DNA from 4 places in the Paraburkholderia sp. UCT31 genome. Region 1 is predicted to be linked to each of the others. Evidence: predicted binding sites of a transcription regulator. Region 1 holds the regulator's gene; each other region holds the start of a gene.
What was found. Region 1 encodes LexA, which represses DNA repair genes until DNA is damaged. Its sites were predicted from a motif close to ACTGTATNNNNATACAGT; they were not measured.

Region 1 (4,806 bases):
GTCGCCCAACGCTTGTGCAGACTGGATCGGCATGCACCGAGTATGCACTTAGCGTTTTCCATCCCTTGCAAGCCGAATTGCGGCGCACCATGATTGATTCAGACCGCGCTTTCCGCGCGAATGGAGAAAACAGATGGCGAGCTACCAGAAAATCCTGTTGTGCTACGACGGCTCGCGCGAAGGCCGCAAAGCCCTGCGTTGCGGTGCCGATCTGGCGTTGGAACTGAAGGCGGAAACGCATCTGCTGTCGGTCGTCGACATGCGTTCGAGCATCGCGCAGAGCGCGGGCCTGTTGACGGACGTCGCCTGCGGCAGCTTCGAAAAAACGGCCCGCGAGATTCTGCAGGAGGGCGTGAACTGGCTGACCGAGCGAGGCGTGAGCGCGCAAGGGCATTTCGCATTCGGTCATCCGATCGACGAGATCGCCAATCTTGCCAACGAGTTGCAGGTCGACCTCGTGGTGGTGGGCCATCGCTGCCGGACCGGTTTGTCGCGGTGGTGGATGGGGGCGGGCAACACGCCGCTGCTCGACCGCGTGTCGTGCAGCATTCTGGTGGCGTGCTCGTCCGCGCAGGAGCAGCAGCAGGCGGCTGCGGCGTAATGGGCTAGTGAGGGACGCGAAGCCGCGCGCCCCGTCATCTAGCCCAGATGCGAATAGACCCTGTCGCGTGGCCGGCCCCGATGGCCAGCCACGCATCCCATCCGGCCAGGCTTCAATCTCACTCGTTCAGATTGATCGCCGCGAGCTTCCACGTGACCAGACCTTCGCGACGAAAGATTGCCGAATAGTTCGCGTTACCTTCGCCACGCCGGTACGTGATGACAAACTCGTTGAGACTGCGATAGCCGGCCGTGCTTTGACGCCCGGGCGGCGGGGCGCTTGCCTGCGTGGTGGTGTCGCCCGCGGCTGGTGCGGCCGGCGCTTCGCCGCCCGCGGCTGGCGGCGCGGACGGTTGCTCGCCCGGCGTGCCGCGCGGCGGCATGCCGTTCAGCAGCGCCGCGACGCCGTCGGGTGTCGCATAGGCATCGACGAGCGGGCCGATCAGCGTCACGCCGATCACCGCGCCGATCGTGGCCATCTTGTTGCCGGCATCCGCCTCGAGCCGGCGTGTCAGCATGGCGCCCACCTGTTGCTTCAGGCTATCGCGTAGCGCGGGAAAGTCCACATACTGATTGACGGTTTGCACGTCGCGCGCATCGGCGGCGCGTTTGAGATTGTTCACCGCCAGATACGGTGACGCATAAATAAAGCCCAGCGCGGCAATCACGATCACCACGATCAGCGTGATCAGCAGCGGCCGGGTGGCGCTGCCCTGTGTGCGTTTCCGAATTGTCATCGAATGGGACTCCACGTCAGTGATGATCTAACGTCGACCACGGCGAGGTCGAAACGACCCCATCCCACGCGAATCTCTGAACATCCGAAGTGCTTGTTGCATGCGTACTCAGGATTCGCTCAGGCTTCGAACACCGCGCCGTGCACGTTGGCTTCGTCGGCTATGCAACGATCGATCATACGGCATACGGCGTCGACCGTGCCGACCATGATCAGTCGCGACGGTCCATGATAGACCCGCACCGGCGCGCGACGCGCGGGCTCGGCGATGTTCAGCGCCGAATTCAGCGACACGCGCGCGAATGCCGGCAACGACGACGGCAGACCGGAAGCTTCGGCAGCCGCGTCGAACAGCGACGGCGTGCGCGCAGCGGGCGCCTCGATTAGCGCGCAGGGCGTGAGCTTGCGCAGATGGCGCAGACGGCCGAACTGGCGAAAGGGCAACAGGCGGGCAAGGCGTTCCATGAGTCTCTCCAGGCGATTCGGCGTAGATGCGGGCGTAGATGCGGGCGTAAATGCGGGCGTAAATGCGGGCGTAAATGCGGCTTGGGTTGGACAAACCGGCGCAAGCGTTCCGGCGACAGCGAAAGATCAGAACTCGCTGGGGCGGATCAGCCCGACCGCGATCCCTTCGAGCGCGAAATCGGCGCTGCCGGATTCCACGAAGATGTTGTCGTAATCGGGGTTTTCGGCGATCAGTTCGATGCCGTTCGGCCGGCGCTTCAGACGTTTGACCGTTACGTCGTCGCCAAGCCGCGCAATGATGATCTGGCCGTCCTTCGCTTCGGTGCGCTTTTGCACCGCGAGCAGGTCGCCGTCGAGAATGCCCGCGTCGCGCATCGACAGGCCGCGCACCTTCAGCAGGTAGTCGGGCTTGCTCGAGAACAGCGCCGGGTCACACGCGTAGTGCTGCGAGATATGTTCCTGCGCGAGGATCGGGCTACCCGCCGCGACCCGGCCGATCAGCGGCAACGACAACTGCATCAGGCCCGCATGCGGCAGGGTGAACTGATACGGCGCGTCCTCCTGCCCGGACAGCAGGCGGATGCCGCGCGACGCGCCGGCCGCGAGTTCGATCACACCCTTGCGCGCCAGCGCGCGCAGATGCTCTTCCGCGGAATTGGCCGAGCTGAACCCGAGTTCGGCGGCAATTTCCGCGCGAGTGGGCGGAAAGCCGGTGCGTTCGATCGCGCGGCGGATCAGATCGAAAACCTGCTGCTGTCGTGCGGTGAGTTTTGTCATGGCCACTGTATGTATGAACAGGTGACTGTATTTTTATACAGTATTCGGCGCATTTCAAGCTTTACTTTAAGTTCGGCGCAAGGGTCGCGCTGGGGCGTCGTTTATCGGCGACATGACGGCGTTGTCGGCGTCCCAACAGCCGACGCATCTGTCGTTACCACTTTTAAGCATTAAAAAATGAAGAAACATTATTTTTAATAATGAAAGCGCTTCGATAGACTGGCCTCCGGTTGGCGCTCATGTGCACGTGACTGCGACGCAGAACAACACCAGACGCTCATCAGCGGACATCACGCGGAGAAAAATTGAAATGAACCATCGGCATACGGGGCTTGCGGCTCGAACCAGAAAACTGATCGCGGCGCTCGCCGTCGGCGCGGCGGGTGCGCTCGGCATGTTGGGCGCAAGCGGCGTCGCGCACGCCGACACCACGCTGTTGAACGTGTCCTACGATCCGACGCGCGAGCTGTATCAGGACATCAATCAGGCATTCGGCAAGGAATGGAAGGCGAGGACCGGCGAAGCCGTCACCTTCAGGCAGTCGCACGGCGGCTCGGGCGCGCAGGCTCGCTCGGTGCTCGACGGACTGCAGGCCGACGTCGTGACGCTTGCGCTCGCCTATGACATCGACGCGCTCGCGAACAAGGGGCTCGTCGACAAGAACTGGCAAAAGCGTCTGCCGGACAACGCATCGCCGTACACGTCGACGATCGTGTTTCTGGTGCGCAAGGGCAACCCGAAGCACATCAAGGATTGGGACGATCTGGTGAAGCCGGGCGTGTCGATCGTTACGCCGAATCCGAAGACCTCGGGCGGCGCGCGCTGGAATTATCTGGCCGCGTGGGCGTACGCCGAGCATCAACCGGGAGGCAACGACCAGAAGGCCAGGGAGTTCGTCGGCAAGCTGTACAGGAACGCCGGCGTGCTCGATTCGGGCGCGCGCGGCGCGACCACGAGCTTCGTGCAGCGCGGTATCGGCGACGTGCTGATCGCGTGGGAAAACGAGGCGTTCCTGTCGCTGAAGGAGTTTGGTCCGGACAGGTTCGAGATCGTGGTGCCGTCGGTGAGCATTCTGGCCGAGCCGCCGGTCGCGGTGGTCGACAAGGTCGTCGACAAACACGGCACGCGCAAGGTGGCCGAAGCGTATCTGAACTTCCTGTATAGCGAGCAAGGTCAGGAGATCGCCGCGCGCAATTTCTATCGTCCGCGTTCCACCAAGGTGCCGGCCGATCTGACCGCGAAGTTTCCGAAGCTGAAGCTGTACACGATCGACGATTCGTTCGGTGGTTGGACCAACGCGCAGAAGACCCATTTCGCGGACGGCGGCGTGTTCGATTCGATTTATCAGCCGCAGTAACCACCGCCTGAGTCACCGCCAGGGGCAAAAGGGCGCGCCCAATGGGCGCGCTTTCGGCTAACCGGGGTCCGGTGGCCAGCGGTGCGGCAGTACCGCAGTACCGCAGTACCGCAGCACGGCAAAACGAACAACCGCGCGAGCATCAACCATGAACGAGTATCCAGCATGACCATGTTGACCTTCCGCAAGCCGAGCGCATTGCCCGGTTTTGGCCTGACACTCGGCATCACGGTGGCTTATCTGAGCCTCGTGGTGCTGATTCCATTGGCGGCGACCTTTCTGAAAACCGCGACGCTCGACTGGGACCAGTTCGTGCGCGCGGTCACGTCGCCGCGTGTGCTCGCGTCGTATCGGCTGACGTTTTTCTCGGCGCTAGGCGGCGCGCTGATCAACGCGGTGTTCGGCTTTCTCGTCGCGTGGGTGCTGGTGCGCTACACGTTTCCGTTCAAGCGTATCGTCGATGCGGTCGTCGATCTGCCGTTCGCGTTGCCCACCTCGGTGGCGGGCATTTCGCTCGCGGCCGTGTATGCGGGCAACGGCTGGATCGGCCAGTTCCTCGCGCCGCTCGGCATCAAGATCGCGTTCACGCCGGCGGGCGTGCTGGTCGCGCTGACGTTCATCGGCCTGCCGTTCGTCGTGCGCACCGTGCAACCGGTGCTCGAGGAGTTCGAGCGCGAGCAGGAGGAGGCGGCCGCGTGTCTCGGCGCGTCGCGCTGGCTCACGTTTCGCCGCGTCGTGCTGCCGGCCGTGTTCCCGGCGGTGCTGACCGGCTTCGCGCTCGCCTTTGCGCGCGCGCTCGGCGAATACGGCTCGGTGATCTTCATCGCCGGCAATGTGCCGATGAAGTCGGAGATCACGTCGCTCCTGATCA
Region 2 (4,806 bases), on a different contig from region 1:
GGCGCGGTGATCGAATAGCCTTTCAGCGGATAGACCGGAATCTTCACTATGCCATCGAGGAAGCGCGTCGAATACGAGCCGAGCGCGACCACGAACGAATCCGCGCGCACGAGTTCGCTGCCGCACTGCACGCCGGCGATGCGGCCGCCCGCCATCGCGAGCGCGTCGATCGACGTGTTGTAGCGGAACTTGACGCCCAGTTCCTCGGCGAGCGCCGCGAGGCGCGTCGTGAACATCTGGCAGTCGCCGGTTTCGTCGCCGGGCAGGCGCAGGCCGCCGGTGAGCTTGTGCGACACCGCGGCGAGTGCTGGTTCGGCCTTGGCGAGTTCGTCGGCCGTCAGCAGCTCGTATGGCACGTTGGCTTCCTGCAGCACGGCGATGTCTTTCGCGGCGCCGTCGAACTGCTGTTGCGTGCGAAATACCTGCAGCGTGCCGCCGGTGCGGCCTTCGTACTCGATGCCGGTGTCGGCGCGCAACGTCTGCAGGCAGTCGCGGCTGTATTCGGCCAGCCGCACCATACGGCCCTTGTTCACCGCATAGCGCGGCGCCGTGCAGTTCTGCAGCATCTGCCACATCCATTGCAGTTGGAACGCGGTGCCGTCGACGCGAATCGCTAGCGGCGCGTGCTTCTGGAACATCCACTTGACGGCCTTCAGCGGCACGCCCGGGGCGGCCCACGGCGAAGCGTAGCCCGGCGAGATCTGGCCCGCGTTGGCGAAACTGGTTTCGAGCGCCGGGCCGGCCTCGCGATCGATAACGGTCACTTCGTGACCGGCGCGCGCGAGGTAATACGCACTCGTCACGCCGACGACGCCACTGCCCAAAACGACGACTCGCATAGCTGCTCCAGATATCCAAAAATTGAGTGAGGGCAAGGCGCTCGTCGGAGGTTCGATCTGATTCGATCCGGCGAGCTGCAATGTGAGGTGAAATGCCGTTTGCCCAGTGTTAACCGCTATACTATTAACTGTGAGACAGGTTTTGTTATCGTATTTTCATCATTTTTAGAAAAAACACCATGCGTACCCAGCGCCAGCCCGTGCGGGCTCTCGACAAGCTCGATCACAAGATCCTGCGGCTCCTGCAGCAGGACGGCCGTATGGCGATGAAGGACCTGGCGGAGCAGGTCGGTCTGTCGGTGACGCCGTGCATCGAGCGCGTCAAGCGGATGGAGCGCGACGGCGTGATCACCGGCTACTACGCCCGCGTGAACCCGGCCGAGCTGGGCGCGGCGCTGCTCGTGTTCGTCGAGATCACGCTCGATCACAAGAGTGGCAACATGTTCGATCTGTTCCGGCGCGAGGTGCAGAAGATCCCCGAGGTGCTCGAGTGCCACCTCGTGTCGGGCGATTTCGACTATCTGATCAAGGCGCGCATCGGCGAAATGGCCGATTACCGCAAGTTGCTCGGCGACATCCTGCTGCAGCTGCCGGGCGCGGTGCAGTCGAAGAGCTATGTGGTGATGGAGGAAATCAAGGAGACGCTGACGATCGCGGTGGGCGAGTAGGTTGCCGGTTCACTGAGGGGTTGGACGCGCATCAAGCGACCAACGAAGTGCTCGACAAACGGCGTAAACACTGTATATTTATACAGGTGTGTTGCGCCGCTTTCCTTTGGCGCTTCCTGTTTGCGTTTGCGTTTGCTTTGCGTGGCCCGCCGTGGATGACCCCGACACCCCTGACATTCCCGAATTTCCGATCGCGCCGCCGGCGCCTCGCAAGGGGCGCGGCGCGGTCACGAACCTGCAAGGCCGCTACGAAGTCGACCAGCGCGAAGCCGTCCACGACGGCTGGCAGACGGCCGACGAAGACGGGGAGCCGAAGGTCCTGCGCACGCAGGTGTTCGAGGAGCGCGCAAAAACCATCCTCACACGCAATGCGTCGCCGGACATTCCGTTCAATGTGTCGCTGAATCCTTACCGGGGCTGCGAACACGGCTGCATCTATTGCTTCGCGCGGCCCACGCACAGCTACCTGGGCTTGTCGCCCGGGCTCGATTTCGAAAGCCGCATCTACGCGAAGATCAACGCGCCCGAACTGCTCGAGCGGGAACTGTCGAAGAAATCCTATGTACCCGAGCCGATCGCGCTCGGCGTCGTCACCGATGCATGGCAGCCGGCCGAACGTGACTTGCGTCTTACGCGTCGTGTGATCGAGGTGCTCAGCGAGCGCAACCACCCGTTCGCGGCGATCACCAAATCATCGCTGATCGAGCGCGACATCGACCTGCTTGCGCCGATGGCCGGGCGCGGGCAATTCATGGCGGCGATCACCATCACGACGCTGGACGCCGACATCGCGCGCACGCTCGAACCGCGCGCGGCCACGCCGTCGCGCCGGCTGCGCACGATCCGTACGCTCAGCGAGGCGGGCATTCCGGTCGGCGTCAGCATCGCGCCGGTGATCCCGTTCGTCACCGAACCGGATATGGAGCGCGTGCTCGAAGCATGCGCCGAAGCGGGCGCCAGCAATGCGAGCTATATCGTGCTGCGGCTGCCGTGGGAGGTCGCGCCGCTGTTCAAGGATTGGCTGGGCGCACATTTCCCGGATCGGGCCGAGCGCGTGATGAGCCGTGTGCGCGACATGCGAGGCGGCAAGGATTACGATTCTTCGTTCTCGACCCGCATGAAGGGAGAGGGCTTATGGGCGGATCTGCTCAGGCAGCGCTTTCACAAGGCCGTGCGCCGGTTAGGGTTGAACGGGCGCGACCGCGGCATTCTCGACATGTCGCATTTCCGCCGGATCGAGCCGCCGCGCGCCGAGCAGGTGAGCGCACCGGCGCGCGACAATCCGCAACTGAGGCTTTTCTAGCGCGCAGGAACGTCTGCGGGTCCCGCGACGGGGGGCATTACTGCGAAATCGCTTTGGCCGCTTCAACCTGACTTTCGAAGTAGGTCTGGAACGCGAGCGCGAGACCGGTCATCAGCAGAAACGCACCGATCAGCAGCGAAAAGATCACGACGAAAATGACCGTCCAGCCGGAGCGGCTTTTGCGTTGCGTGTGGGTGTTGAATTGCGCATCCCATTTCTGATCAGGACGCAGCCCGTAGACGAGCGCCGCCAGAAACGCGGCAAACAGCGAAACCGCGCCGATCGGCGCGAGCGCCCAGCCCAGGATCGACGCGCGCTCGGTCGCGACCAGCAGCATCACGCCGGGAATGCCGACCAGCGTGCCGAGTAGATGCGCCCAGCCGTAGATGTCTCGGGTGCCGTACAGATAGAAGCGGTGGGCGCCGAGGCTGCCGAACAGGAACGCCAACGCGGCGGTGAGCGTCTTGGATCTGAAGCGCGGGGAAGTCGAGGCAGCGGTGGGCATGAACGCGTGGGCAGAGTGACGGGCGGTCGAAAGGAGCGGCGCGCCGCGGGGGCGCGGGCCGACGCGCATTCTACGCCTGCGGCGCGCGGGTGGTCACGTGGAGGACGATCGCCCAGGCTGAAAGCGGGGTGGCGAGATGCGCCGGACCTGGCTCAAGGTGAGTGCAGCCGTTCAGCCGGACATGCGTGCATCCGCGTATTACGGCGCTGAATACGTGACGCGATAGATCGCGCCGGCGGTATCGTCGCTGATCAGTAGCGAACCGTCTGGCAGCGGCAACACGTCGGCGGGGCGGCCCCAGACCGATTCGCCGGGTTGCAGCCAGCCTTCGGCAAAGACCTGCTGGCGTGCGTGGCTGCCGTCAGGGTCGGTGATCACGCGCACGACGCGGTAGCCGACCTTCTTGCTGCGGTTCCACGAGCCGTGCTCGGCGATGAAGATATTGTTGCGGTAGTCGGCTGGAAACATCGGGCCGTCGTAGAAGCGCATGCCAAGCGCCGCCACGTGCGCGCCAAGCTTGACCACTGGCGGCGTGAATTCGCTGCACGGATGATCCTTGCCGAACTCGGGGTCGGGCGTGTCGCCGCCGTGACAGTACGGAAAGCCGAAGTTCATGCCGACTAGCGGCGCGCGGTTGAGCTTGTCGCTCGGAATATCGTCGCCGAGCAGGTCGCGACCGTTGTCGGTGAACCAAAGTTCGTGGGTGACCGGATGCCACGCGAAGCCGACCGAATTGCGGATGCCGCGCGCGACGACCTCGTAGTGGCTGCCGTCCGGGTTCATGCGGCCAATCATCGCAAAGCGGTCCGGATCTCTCTGGCAAATATTGCACGGCGCGCCTTGCGGCACGTACAGCTTGCCATCCGGGCCGAACGCGATGAATTTCCAGCCGTGATGCGTGTCCGTCGGCAGCTTGTCGGTGACAACGACGGGTTTCGGCGGATCGTTCAGGTGCGAGTCGATCGCATCGAAGCGCACGATTTTCGACACGGCCGACACATACAGCGCGCCGTCGCGCCACGCGACGCCGGCGGGCATCTGCAGCCCGGACGCGATCACGTGGTGACCCGTCACGCGGCCGTTCCGCAGCTCGAGCGCATACACATGGCCATCGTCGCTGCCCACGTAGAGAATGCCCTTGGGCGACAACGTCATCGCGCGCGCGCTCGGCACCTCGTCCGACAACACTTCGATGTGAAAGCCCGGCGGCAGCTTGATTTTCTCGATGGGCAGCGCGGCGATTGCCGTCAACGCCTGCGCGGCGATAACCGCGGCCGCTACCGCACGTAGAATCCGGCTGCACGAGGTGCGCGAAAGTCCAGCAAAGCGTACGAAAAAGGCACAAAAGGCGAACGGAAACGGGAGTTTCGGCTGGCGTTGCACAGGCGCTCCTTCAGGTAATTCGGGCGTTTGAACCGGTTCTCGCACCTCTTGTAGAAGGTGGGTGCAGCCCGGTTCCGCAGTTTATCCCGGTAAGTGTTTGTTATGGCG
Region 3 (4,806 bases), on a different contig from region 1:
GTTCGCTGGCCGTCGTCAGCGTGCTGATGCGCACGCCCAATAGCCGCAGCTTGCGGTTCAACTCCACGCGTCGCAAACATTCGGTCGCCGCGCGGCGGATTTCGCTCGCGTCGGCGGTCGGTTCGTCGAGCGTCAGGTCGCGCGTGACGGTGTGGAAATCGTCGTAACGCAGCTTGATGCCGATCGTGCGGCCCACGTAACCCTTGCGCACGAGATCGTCGGCGACACGCACAGCCCCGTAAACGCGCTCGATAACGCCGGTCGATCGTGGCGCGGATGCAGATCGCGCTCGAACGTGGTCTCGCGGCTGATCGACTTCGGCTCCGATTCGACCACCACGGGCCGCTCGTCGTGACCCTGTGCGACCTGCATCAGCCAGGCGGAATAGCTGCGCCCGAAGTTGTCCTGCAACAACCCGGCGTCGGCGGCGGCCAGATCGCCGACCGTCGCGAGGCCGAGTGTGGTCAGCTTCTGCGCGGCCTTCGGGCCGATGCCGTTGACCTTGCGTACCTGCAGCGGCCACACGCGCAGCGGTATATCGGCCGGCGTCAGGATCGTCAGGCCGTCAGGCTTGTCGAGTTCGGAGCCGATCTTCGCGAGCAGCTTGTTCGGCGCGACGCAGATCGAACACGTGAGACCGGTGGCCTGATGAACGGCGTCCTTGATGCGCCGGCCGATGTCGGCCGGTTCGCCCGGCAGGTCGGTCAGGTCGATATAGATCTCGTATGGCGAACGTGGGCGGGGTAACTCTGGACGCTCTGGTTGTAACTATCTGATTTGTATAAAACAATCAGTCACGTTTTTCTTAAAAAAAGACATTTGAGAAGCTCAGTGTCGCCCAACCTACCTGTTTTGGTCGTTTTTGGTAAGTTAGGATACATTTGCTCGGTAAGGTGGTACGCGCATTAAAAGTCCAACTCGAACTGCGACGACGCCTCGCTCGCCGTCGTTCCCGCACGTTGGAGGCCGCCCGCCTTGACCCCCAGTAGCCTGATGGATTTAACAAGTTCGACCCGTTTCAGGCATTGGGTGGCCGCGTGACGCAGTGCCTTAGCGTCCGCAACAGGTTCTGGGAGAGTGACGTCACGCGTTACTGTCTGAAAGTCGTTGAAGCGAAGTTTGATCCCGATCCTTCGCGCGAGATAGCCTTTACGCTGCAAATCTAGCGCCACCTGCTCGCATAAACGGGTAAATGCGGTACCGAGTTCCTGCTTGTGCCGTACGGCGTGCAGGTCTTGCTCGAATGTAGTCTCTCGGCTCATCGAGACAGGCTCGCTATGAGTCACCACTGGCCTGTCGTCGAGCCCATGGGAAACTTGGCGAAGCCATGACCCATAGCTCCGTCCGAACTGTTCGATCAGCCATTGCTCGCCGCATGCGGCAATTTCACCGATCGTCGTTATCCCGAGAGACGTCAGCTTGGCGTTGGCCTTCGGCCCAATACCGTTGATTTTTCCGGCAGCCATCGGCCAGATCCTTGCTTGCAAATCTTCAAGCCGCAAAATTGTGATTCCGTCTGGCTTTTCCATGTCGGAACACAATTTTGCCAAGAGCTTGTTTGGCGCAATTCCAACCGAACAGGTCAGATTGGTCGCCTCGACGACCGCGGATTTCAGGTTCCGCGCAATTTGCTCCGATTCGTCATTCAAGAACGATAGATCGGCATAGACCTCATCTATTCCCACGTCCTCGATTGTAGGACTTACGGATCGAACTGCTTCCTTGAACAGTCGTGAGTATGTTCGGTACAGGTCAAAGTTCACCGGAAGGAGAATGGCATTTGGCGCCAGTCGGGCCGCCTTCATCGCCGGCATCCCAGAGTGAACTCCGAGCGCTCGTGCTTCGTAGGTTGCAGTCGTCAATACACCTCTGCCCGTATAGTCGCGTAACCGCGAGAATTCACGCGTGCCGTCCGCGTTCGTTCGGGGCGCATCCGAACGACGGCCCGCGACCACCATGGCTTGGCCTCGCAGTTCTGGATACTGCGAAAGTTCACAAGACGCAAAGAATGCATCCATGTCAATGTGGGCTATGCGCCTATGATCTGGCATGCCTTGATACTCAAAATAGCGTTCAGTGTCTAGCTGGGCCAACGCGGCGCTCCGCAGAGCCCCGGATGATGAACATCGAAACATTGAGAAATCGCGTTCTCCCCATCAAATGCCTAAACTGTACATCCATACAGTATTTTTGTCAGGTGGCGGCACCATTTTTGTAATATAAATGGGGAGTTCCGGCGAGGGCTGGGCTGCTTCCTCATGTCTATTCGGGTGGGCGACGGAGGAGACAAAGTCCGACCCGGTTGCAAAGGAGGTGTGCTACTTCCATCGATGAAACGTTGAAGCGGATCGTCACATGCAGTCGCGTATCGACGCACCCTACGTTTCGGCGCTTGAGGCGGATGGCAAGACTGTCCGTCGTCGACGGGTTTCATGTGCAGGGCCCGATTGCTTTTCTCTCGGGGCCCCGCGCCCAAGCCCCAACTCGAACTGCGCTGAGGAACCGAAAGAATGATAGCGAGCATCGCGTCGCCGGCAAAGATCGGCCATCTTCAGCCGATCAACTTCGGCCTATGAGAAACAGTTCAACGACCGCTCCCAGGCCGTTATCGGACGTCGCGCCGGCTCCCGCCGCTTGCTGGTTTGCCTTGTGGTCAAGAGGGGATGTCTGCATTCGCGTGAGTTTTTCGCGAGCCGCCGAGGCGACGGCGTCGTCATCGATCGAGACATGCCGGCCACGTGCTGACTGCAGGCACGTCTGGGCGAACACGCGGCGTCGTGCGGCGCGATTCGACGTCCGATCGGCCTACGGTCGCCGCCGCGATGATGCCCGGTCGGGCATGGCTTTCGTACAGTAGCCTGCGCTACAGCCGGGACGAAGCTGCTTGAGCTGACCGGCCGTTCGCGGTTGATCGCAGCAGCGGTGTTCGCGTACGTTGCGTTCGACTGTCTTTGCTTCGCCGAGCCGCGTTGATCGCCGCTCGCGCTCGCTCTGCTGGTGAACATCGGACGCCGAACGTCACGCAGCCGACAAGATCCGCTCGGCACAGGAATAAAACGCGCGCACCGGTTGTTCTGCTGTTTGAGACGCTCACCCCGCTTTTGATCAGCCACGCATTCAGCCGAAGGGAAGTTACACAATGGGAATGGACTTCAGTGCGCTAAACCAATATGCACGCCGCGAGTACAAGTTTGCTCAGAGCGACTCTTTTCAGAAGATCAATCGAGACGTAATGGGCAGCAACTATTCGGAAAGTCTGGCCCATGGTGTTTGTATGGGCGCCGTGCTGAACTGGGTCAAGGAAAAAATGACCACCTCCAACGGCATTCTGAAGAAGGACGGTCCGTTGCTGAACCCGACGACGAAGCGGTTCGCCAATCCGTTGAATCCAGTCAGCCGCATGAGCCAAGGCATTTCGCCGCCGGCGGGTTCCCCGCTCGCAAGTTTGATCGACAAGGGTAAAAGCGGTCCGCGCAACGCAGATACCATGCTGGCTGCCGCGATGACGCAAAACGCTTACAGCGGCAGACCGGTGAGCACGGTCGCCCGCGAACTGGGGCTCGTAGAAGCAGACTGGGAAGACGACATTCATATCGCACAGGAACCGGCGCCCGGCGGCGGTGTCAACCGACTTGACGACAAGACCATTGCGGAAGCTGGGGAAAACCTCCGCCAAGGCAGGGCGGTCATCATCGAGGTCGAATGCACGCAAGGCAAGCATGCGATCGCGTTCTATCGTAGCCGCGGTGGGTCGTTGTATTTCTTCGATCCCAACGCCGGAGTCTACGCGCTTGACACGCCGTATAAGGAGTATGGCGATGGCTTCGTGGTCGATGCCACGCTGCTCGCGTTCGTCAAGTCCTGGCTCGATGCCTACGTAAAGCAGAGAAGTTTCAAATTCACGACACCGCACCGAAATTTTTATCACGTGTTCAAGCGGAGCACTGCTTGATGGCTAGCAGCTCGCGACGTCGCGAAGGCTCTGCCATGCACGGCGTCGTCGTAGTCATTCGGGCACGCGTGTTCGGCGAGGGTGGTCAGTGCCGGCGCCGGATCGCCGCGACGCAAGCCGCCGCAAAAATCACCTCACGGCCGCACGCGTTGCGGCACCCCGACGTGTGTCGACCGCAATTCGGGACTCGACGCCGCCGCGTGCGCATCGAAGCGCCCACGCACGCGGTGCAGGCAGCTCACGGGTTACCACCGGTTCGACGGCCGTCCGCGGCCAATGCTGCCGGCCAACTTCGGGCGATGCCTCCGCTGCGCACGGTCGCAACAGGGTTTTGCCGGCGGACCAAGACCGTCGAGCCACAATGCGCGGTGACGCAGGAAGCCGTGGCCGTTGTTCCCTCGGAATGAGCCATTCAACAAGGAAAAGTCGAGTCAACGAACGTCCGTTGTACCTTGGAAGCCGCCCTATATGTCGCGCTGGGTCGACGGGCCGCTGCGGGTCGACCTTCGCGTGTCGGCGAGCCGACGAGCCACCGTTCAGCAGTTGATAACACCGGCGAATGTGATTGACGTGTAGAACGGTCTCCAGGCATGGGGCGCTAAAATTGTACGTAGCATTGGTCCGTTCCGTGGAACCGATTGCCCCATCCCGATCTATCAACGGCAGGCAACCATGAACACTCACTACGCGTGTTTCGTTCGTCCGGCGCTGGCTGCAATTTGCGTGGCTTCCCTCGCAACGCTCGCCGCTTGCGGCGGAAACGCCTGTTTCGGCCTCGACAGTTGCGGTGGCGGAAACGTGACGCCAACCGTCGCTATATCCGGCACGGCCGCCACCGGTAGTGCGGTCGCCAG
Region 4 (4,806 bases), on a different contig from region 1:
CGACCCAGCTTCGCCCCGGGAAGCTCCGCGCAACCCATGCCGCGTCTTTCGTGAGCTGTTCTTCGCGCGCGGGAAAATCCGGCACAAGGATGATGAGGCAGTCGGGCAGCCCTTTGAGGTGCTCATAGGGCGGCGCCGGCGCCTCGAGGTCGGCCGCCTTGAGCAGGTAGGCACCCTTGGCCGTTCTGGTGCGGGCAAGCGTGATGAGTTCGGACAGATTGCCGTAACCCTCGCGGTTTTGCGCGAGCGCAACGAAGGCAGGCCCGGGCCGACCATCATCGTCCGCTAGCCGGAAGAAGGAACCGATGATTAGAGGCAGGGCCGCCGCCTTCGCCGGCGCATGTGCGCGCACCACGCCAGCGAGCGAGCACTCGTCCGTGATGGCGAGTGCGCTGTACCCAAGTTGTACGGCGCGCTCTACCAGCTCCTCAGCGTGAGAAGCCCCATGCAGGAACGAGAAATTCGTTGCGCAGTGGAGTTCGGCGTAGGGCGGAAGAACCGAGCCGTACACCGGGTCGGCTTGCGTGTCGCGCGGCATCATCGAGATTTTGAACGTTGTTCGCCGACGGGGAGATGGAGCAAAATAGCCACTATGGACGTCCTGTTAGATGTGGTGATTGCATCACTTCGCGGCCTACGGCTAGCCAAACAGTCCATGCAGGAACCAGCGGGGGTCATCCTCATCCCGGCTTGAAACTCGTTCCCGGAAAATCCAGTAGTACGCGAAGTCCTCCCCCTGCGCGACAAAGTAATCGCGCGTCACCATCTCCCCGTCGTGCCAGCCGGCTTCAATGCGCTCGGGAGGCGAGACCGTCCGCAGCGGCGACCCGTAAAACGGTCGGTGCTGGCGCGTCAGAAGTTGGACCGGGTTCTCCAGCAGCCACGCGGGGCGAGGAAGGTCGCCGGGCGGCGGGATAAGCTTCTCGGCGTCGGCGAGCGGCACCCATCGGTTCGCAGTCTCCGGCCGATGGTCCGCCACAGGCGCAGGCCGGAGCACCTTGTCCGCGCCCAGTCTCGCAACCAGCAGTTCGAGAAGGCGGTTGTGGTCTTCCTTCGACCCTCCGGGCTGAGGAAAGAGTTCTTCGCTCGGCGGCGCGGCAGCCTGCACGTCTTTGGCCTCGAGTCGGATGGCGATGACAGGCGCTACCAGCGTGATACGGCCCAGTCGCTCCTTCAGGAGGCGCACCAGATGGCGGTCTTCCCACGTCGGCTCCGCCAACGCAACGTCCACGGCAGTCGGCGGCGCGGCTTCGCGTCCGCGTTCGTGCTCCAGATACAGGATGAAACGCGTCATGACCAACTGGCGCGCCACCAGCCACCCGGACAACTGTGAGATAAGCCGCTGGCCGGCGAACAGCACGGCTTCCGCGTGTTCCACGCGGTCGGGCAGCTCCAGCCGGGCATCGAAGACCGGGGGCGTTTGCAGCCATTCGAACAATTCGGGCGCTTCCCCCAAGGCGGCGTCCAGCGCGTCGAGTAGGCCGTCGCCGCAGCGGCGCTTGAGACCCGCTCGCGGCAGTTTCCGCAATTCTCCGATGCTGTTGCAGCCAATGCCCTCGAACCAGTCAGCGTACTTGCGCGCCGCCGGTAGCAGCGTCACCGGGAGTCGGTCCAGTGCCCGCTCCAGACTCCTCTGAGATATCACGCGGCCGCCGCCTATGCGCGCGAGCAGCCACGCGCCTTGACCGGTGGGTGCCGTGCTGAAAGAAAACGTAAAACCGAAACGAAGCAGCACCGTCTTCACGAGCTGACACACCCTCAGCGCGCCGCCAAAGAGACGCAGGCTGGCGGACACGTCCATCAGGATTGTCGTTTCATCGCTGATGACAACGAGAGGCGTGAACTGCATCAGTGCTAGGGCGACGTCCCTGGCTGCTTCTTCTTCTCTCGCCTCCGAGCGCTCGAACAGCAGCGTGTCAGGGGCGAGCGTCAGCACGCCACCACGCTTCATGCCGGGGCGTAAGCCCGTGTCGCGCGCGGAGGTGTCGCAGAGAATGACGCGGTCGCGCTCGAGCACGGCCGCACCAGCTTCAGTCGTGCGTGACCAGCTCGGCCGGAATACCTCAAGAGGCAGGCGCGGCAGGTGCACGCCAATCCATAGGCGCATGGCAGACCGTTCAGAAATTCGCAGCCAAAAAAACTGGCCGACACGCGCGCGAGGCTCCGCCGCAGACGTCCCGGGTCTTCATGCGGAACGACTGCCGGGAAGGAAGATGCGCTGATTCAGAATGCATGAAAGTCAAAAACTGTATGGATAAACAGTATCATAAGCCCAAAGACAAACGACTGCGCCCTGCGACTGCATCGACCGCCTTTGCCCGCGCGGCGAGGCCGCACTAGGCAAACTCTGGAGGGTGACCCAGCACGCTTCGCTAGGGCCAGCATCGGGGATTAACGGCTTGCCACCTTGAGGCCATTGGGCTCTCAAGCGCGAGCGGGGCGACCGTTCCAGCCAGGCGCTCAGCAGCGAGGGCGTCAACTGTACGCATGAGGGCGCTCAGGTCAGCCGGCTTTCGAAAAAACGCAGACCAGCAAGGGGGCCCGTGCCCGGGTTCGGGCATGGCGGACAACAGAATAATCGGCAGGTGCGCCAGCGCGGGGTTACATCTGACGTGCCTGCATAGCTCTGCACCGTCCATTTCGGGCATTTGCCAGTCGGTGATAATCAACCGGGGAATCCCACGTAGAAGTTTGTTCAACGCGTCCGCACCGTTTCTTGCCAGCACGACGTGGTGGCCCCTTCCTTCAAGAGACAACTGCAGAGACCAGAGACTTTCGGAGTCGTCATCGACGAGAAGAACGGTATGCATGACAGGAACACTGGTGAGCGGCCTTGGCGGTGTCGCAACAGCCATGCCCCGAACGTCCGACGGCCGCCGGTTACGGCGTCACCATGCGTCCGTCGCCGCAAGCCAATTGCCAGGGAACTCAGAAAGACTCCGCTGTCCCGTGGTGATGCCGTCGGGGCTTGTGATTCGAAGCAGAAGCGGCGTTAAGCGCAGCTTTTTATTGGCGGCCGGCGCGTTTCGCTCTATTCGTGGGTGGCAAACTCCAGCGGGGCAACAGGCGTAGATGTCCCGGGAGCACGCCAATCCATAGGCGCATTCTTGTCCAGCAAAGAAGGCGAGGGGAGGACGGACAGAACAAGCGGCTCGTGCCGCAGCGGCCCGCGTCGTTTCACAAAGTCAATGGACAGGCCGTCCGCTACAGGGCGCAGAGCTAACCGCAAGGGCGACGGAGACGCGTCCTGAGCGGCTGGAAGCGGTCGAATCATGAAAAAAAGCGTTTCCGAGGACTGGGCCGCCAGATGCAACCGCCGCAGCGACTCGGCCCGCATGTGGTTTTGCCAGAAAACCAGCGTGCTGCACGTGCCAGCGCGCAGGATTTGCTCGGCAGCCCACAGCGCGTCGGCGGTCCGCTCAGGCCGCATGACGAGGCAACGCTCGAGAGGAATGCCCCAGTTCGCCAGTGCCAGTGAATTGGGCAGGTGCGGCGGCTGAACCAGGGCAACCGGGCCTTTGCCGGACGCGCGGAGGACTGGTTCAAGCAGCCGCAACTCGCCGATGCCTTGCTGCTGTACCAGCAGGTCAACAAGAGCGCCCACCGGCCACCCACCACCCGGGAGTTCGCCCGAGAGCGCTGGATACCCCGTTTCGACGCACCGGCCGTCGCCGCGCGCGAGCTGCGACGCCCGCCAAAGCGACGGGTGTATCGATTCGGGATTGGCGACAGCAGCTAGCATTGGAAGGAAAAAGCTGTATGTATAAACAGTATTCTAATCCCTTTTCGAGGCGCGGTCTTGGTCGAGAACGACTTCGTCGGGACCTCAACGCTGCAGCACATACTGAACCCGGAACTCCTAAGCGCCACATCGCCTTTTCTGCTTGCTAGAATCGCCGAACCGCGACTCCCCGATGGCCCGCCAATGCTAGTCGACTTGCGAAGATGCTGGAATATAGGGGTCACATTCTTGCTCTTCGCGCTACCTTTCCTGCTTGGCTTGTATGAATCTGCGTTTCGCGGCGTGGCGGGCGAAGAATCCCAGAGGTTTCTAGCGCCGTCGCTAGTATCGGCGGGGCTGGGATTGCTGCTGCCGTGCCTGTCAATTGGCCCAAAGCCGCCGCCCGGCCGGACAACTGGAAGCTCCCCTGACGCACGGGCGCGCCGGGACTACAATTGGAACGCGGCGGTTCTCATCATCGCTGTGATGCTGGGCTTGGTTGGGTCGCTGCTGTGGACTGCTTCGCTGGAATACTCAATGAAGGGAACTTTCCCGCTTTGGTGGCCCGAGTGGGGATTCGGTGGCTGGCTTGGGAGCCGGCTCGGCGTCGCGGGAACCGAAGTCGTGGCCTACTATCTCTTGACCATAGTGGCGGCACTTGCCAAGCTAGCGAGACCCGCATGAGCCTATTTTCCTTCGCCGGGGATAATCCGGCGCTCGTCATACTACCGGCCATAGGCCTGGTGCTCGCTGCGGCCGTTGTTCGGCTGAAGAGCCGCTACGTTAACGAAGGCATACTGTTTCGGTCACGGCGAGAGGGCGCAAGGGATGAGGTCGGATTAAACGAAGGCCCTGACAATCGCGTTTTCCTCCACCGCTACGCTGACCCCGACTTGACTGCTGCAGGCCCACGCGCAGGAAAAGCCGCACTAGAAGCGCTGTTTTTGCAGTGTTTTGCAGTAGACCGTGAATTCGCTGAATGGGACCGCATTGCTACGCAGAGCTCTGAGCCGAAGGACTTGGCGGCGGAAGAACTAAGCAAAGGGCTGTCGACGCTAATGGCTCAGTACGACGCGGTGAAAGGG

Region 2: F6X40_RS11410 (PA0069 family radical SAM protein) is a predicted target of LexA. The motif match lies at 1,577-1,594, and genes of this name have one in related genera.
Region 3: dinB (DNA polymerase IV) is a predicted target of LexA. The motif match lies at 2,169-2,186, and genes of this name have one in related genera.
Region 4: F6X40_RS27140 (Y-family DNA polymerase) is a predicted target of LexA. The motif match lies at 2,246-2,263, and genes of this name have one in related genera.

Annotation. Positions count from the first base shown of each region.
Region 1 covers NZ_VZQP01000083.1:10,326-15,131, reverse strand. Annotated here, with positions in the region: gene F6X40_RS38085 (universal stress protein) at 134-601, shown strand; gene F6X40_RS38080 (DUF2939 domain-containing protein) at 720-1,337, opposite strand; gene F6X40_RS38075 (hypothetical protein) at 1,457-1,801, opposite strand; gene lexA (transcriptional repressor LexA) at 1,928-2,578, opposite strand; gene F6X40_RS38065 (sulfate ABC transporter substrate-binding protein) at 2,889-3,935, shown strand; gene cysT (sulfate ABC transporter permease subunit CysT) at 4,101-4,806, shown strand, end outside.
Region 2 covers NZ_VZQP01000011.1:2,935-7,740, forward strand. Annotated here, with positions in the region: gene F6X40_RS11400 (D-amino acid dehydrogenase) at 1-839, opposite strand, end outside; gene F6X40_RS11405 (Lrp/AsnC ligand binding domain-containing protein) at 1,019-1,507, shown strand; gene F6X40_RS11410 (PA0069 family radical SAM protein) at 1,659-2,810, shown strand; gene F6X40_RS11415 (NINE protein) at 2,848-3,315, opposite strand; gene F6X40_RS11420 (PQQ-dependent sugar dehydrogenase) at 3,514-4,698, opposite strand.
Region 3 covers NZ_VZQP01000040.1:69,117-73,922, forward strand. Annotated here, with positions in the region: partial or broken gene F6X40_RS28635 (Y-family DNA polymerase) at 1-723, opposite strand, end outside; gene dinB (DNA polymerase IV) at 906-2,051, opposite strand; gene F6X40_RS28645 (hypothetical protein) at 3,140-3,952, shown strand; gene F6X40_RS28650 (hypothetical protein) at 4,625-4,806, shown strand, end outside.
Region 4 covers NZ_VZQP01000037.1:17,114-21,919, reverse strand. Annotated here, with positions in the region: gene F6X40_RS27145 (error-prone DNA polymerase) at 1-541, opposite strand, end outside; gene F6X40_RS27140 (Y-family DNA polymerase) at 641-2,107, opposite strand; gene F6X40_RS27135 (PleD family two-component system response regulator) at 2,373-2,810, opposite strand; gene imuA (translesion DNA synthesis-associated protein ImuA) at 3,032-3,742, opposite strand; gene F6X40_RS27125 (hypothetical protein) at 3,800-4,405, shown strand; gene F6X40_RS27120 (hypothetical protein) at 4,402-4,806, shown strand, end outside.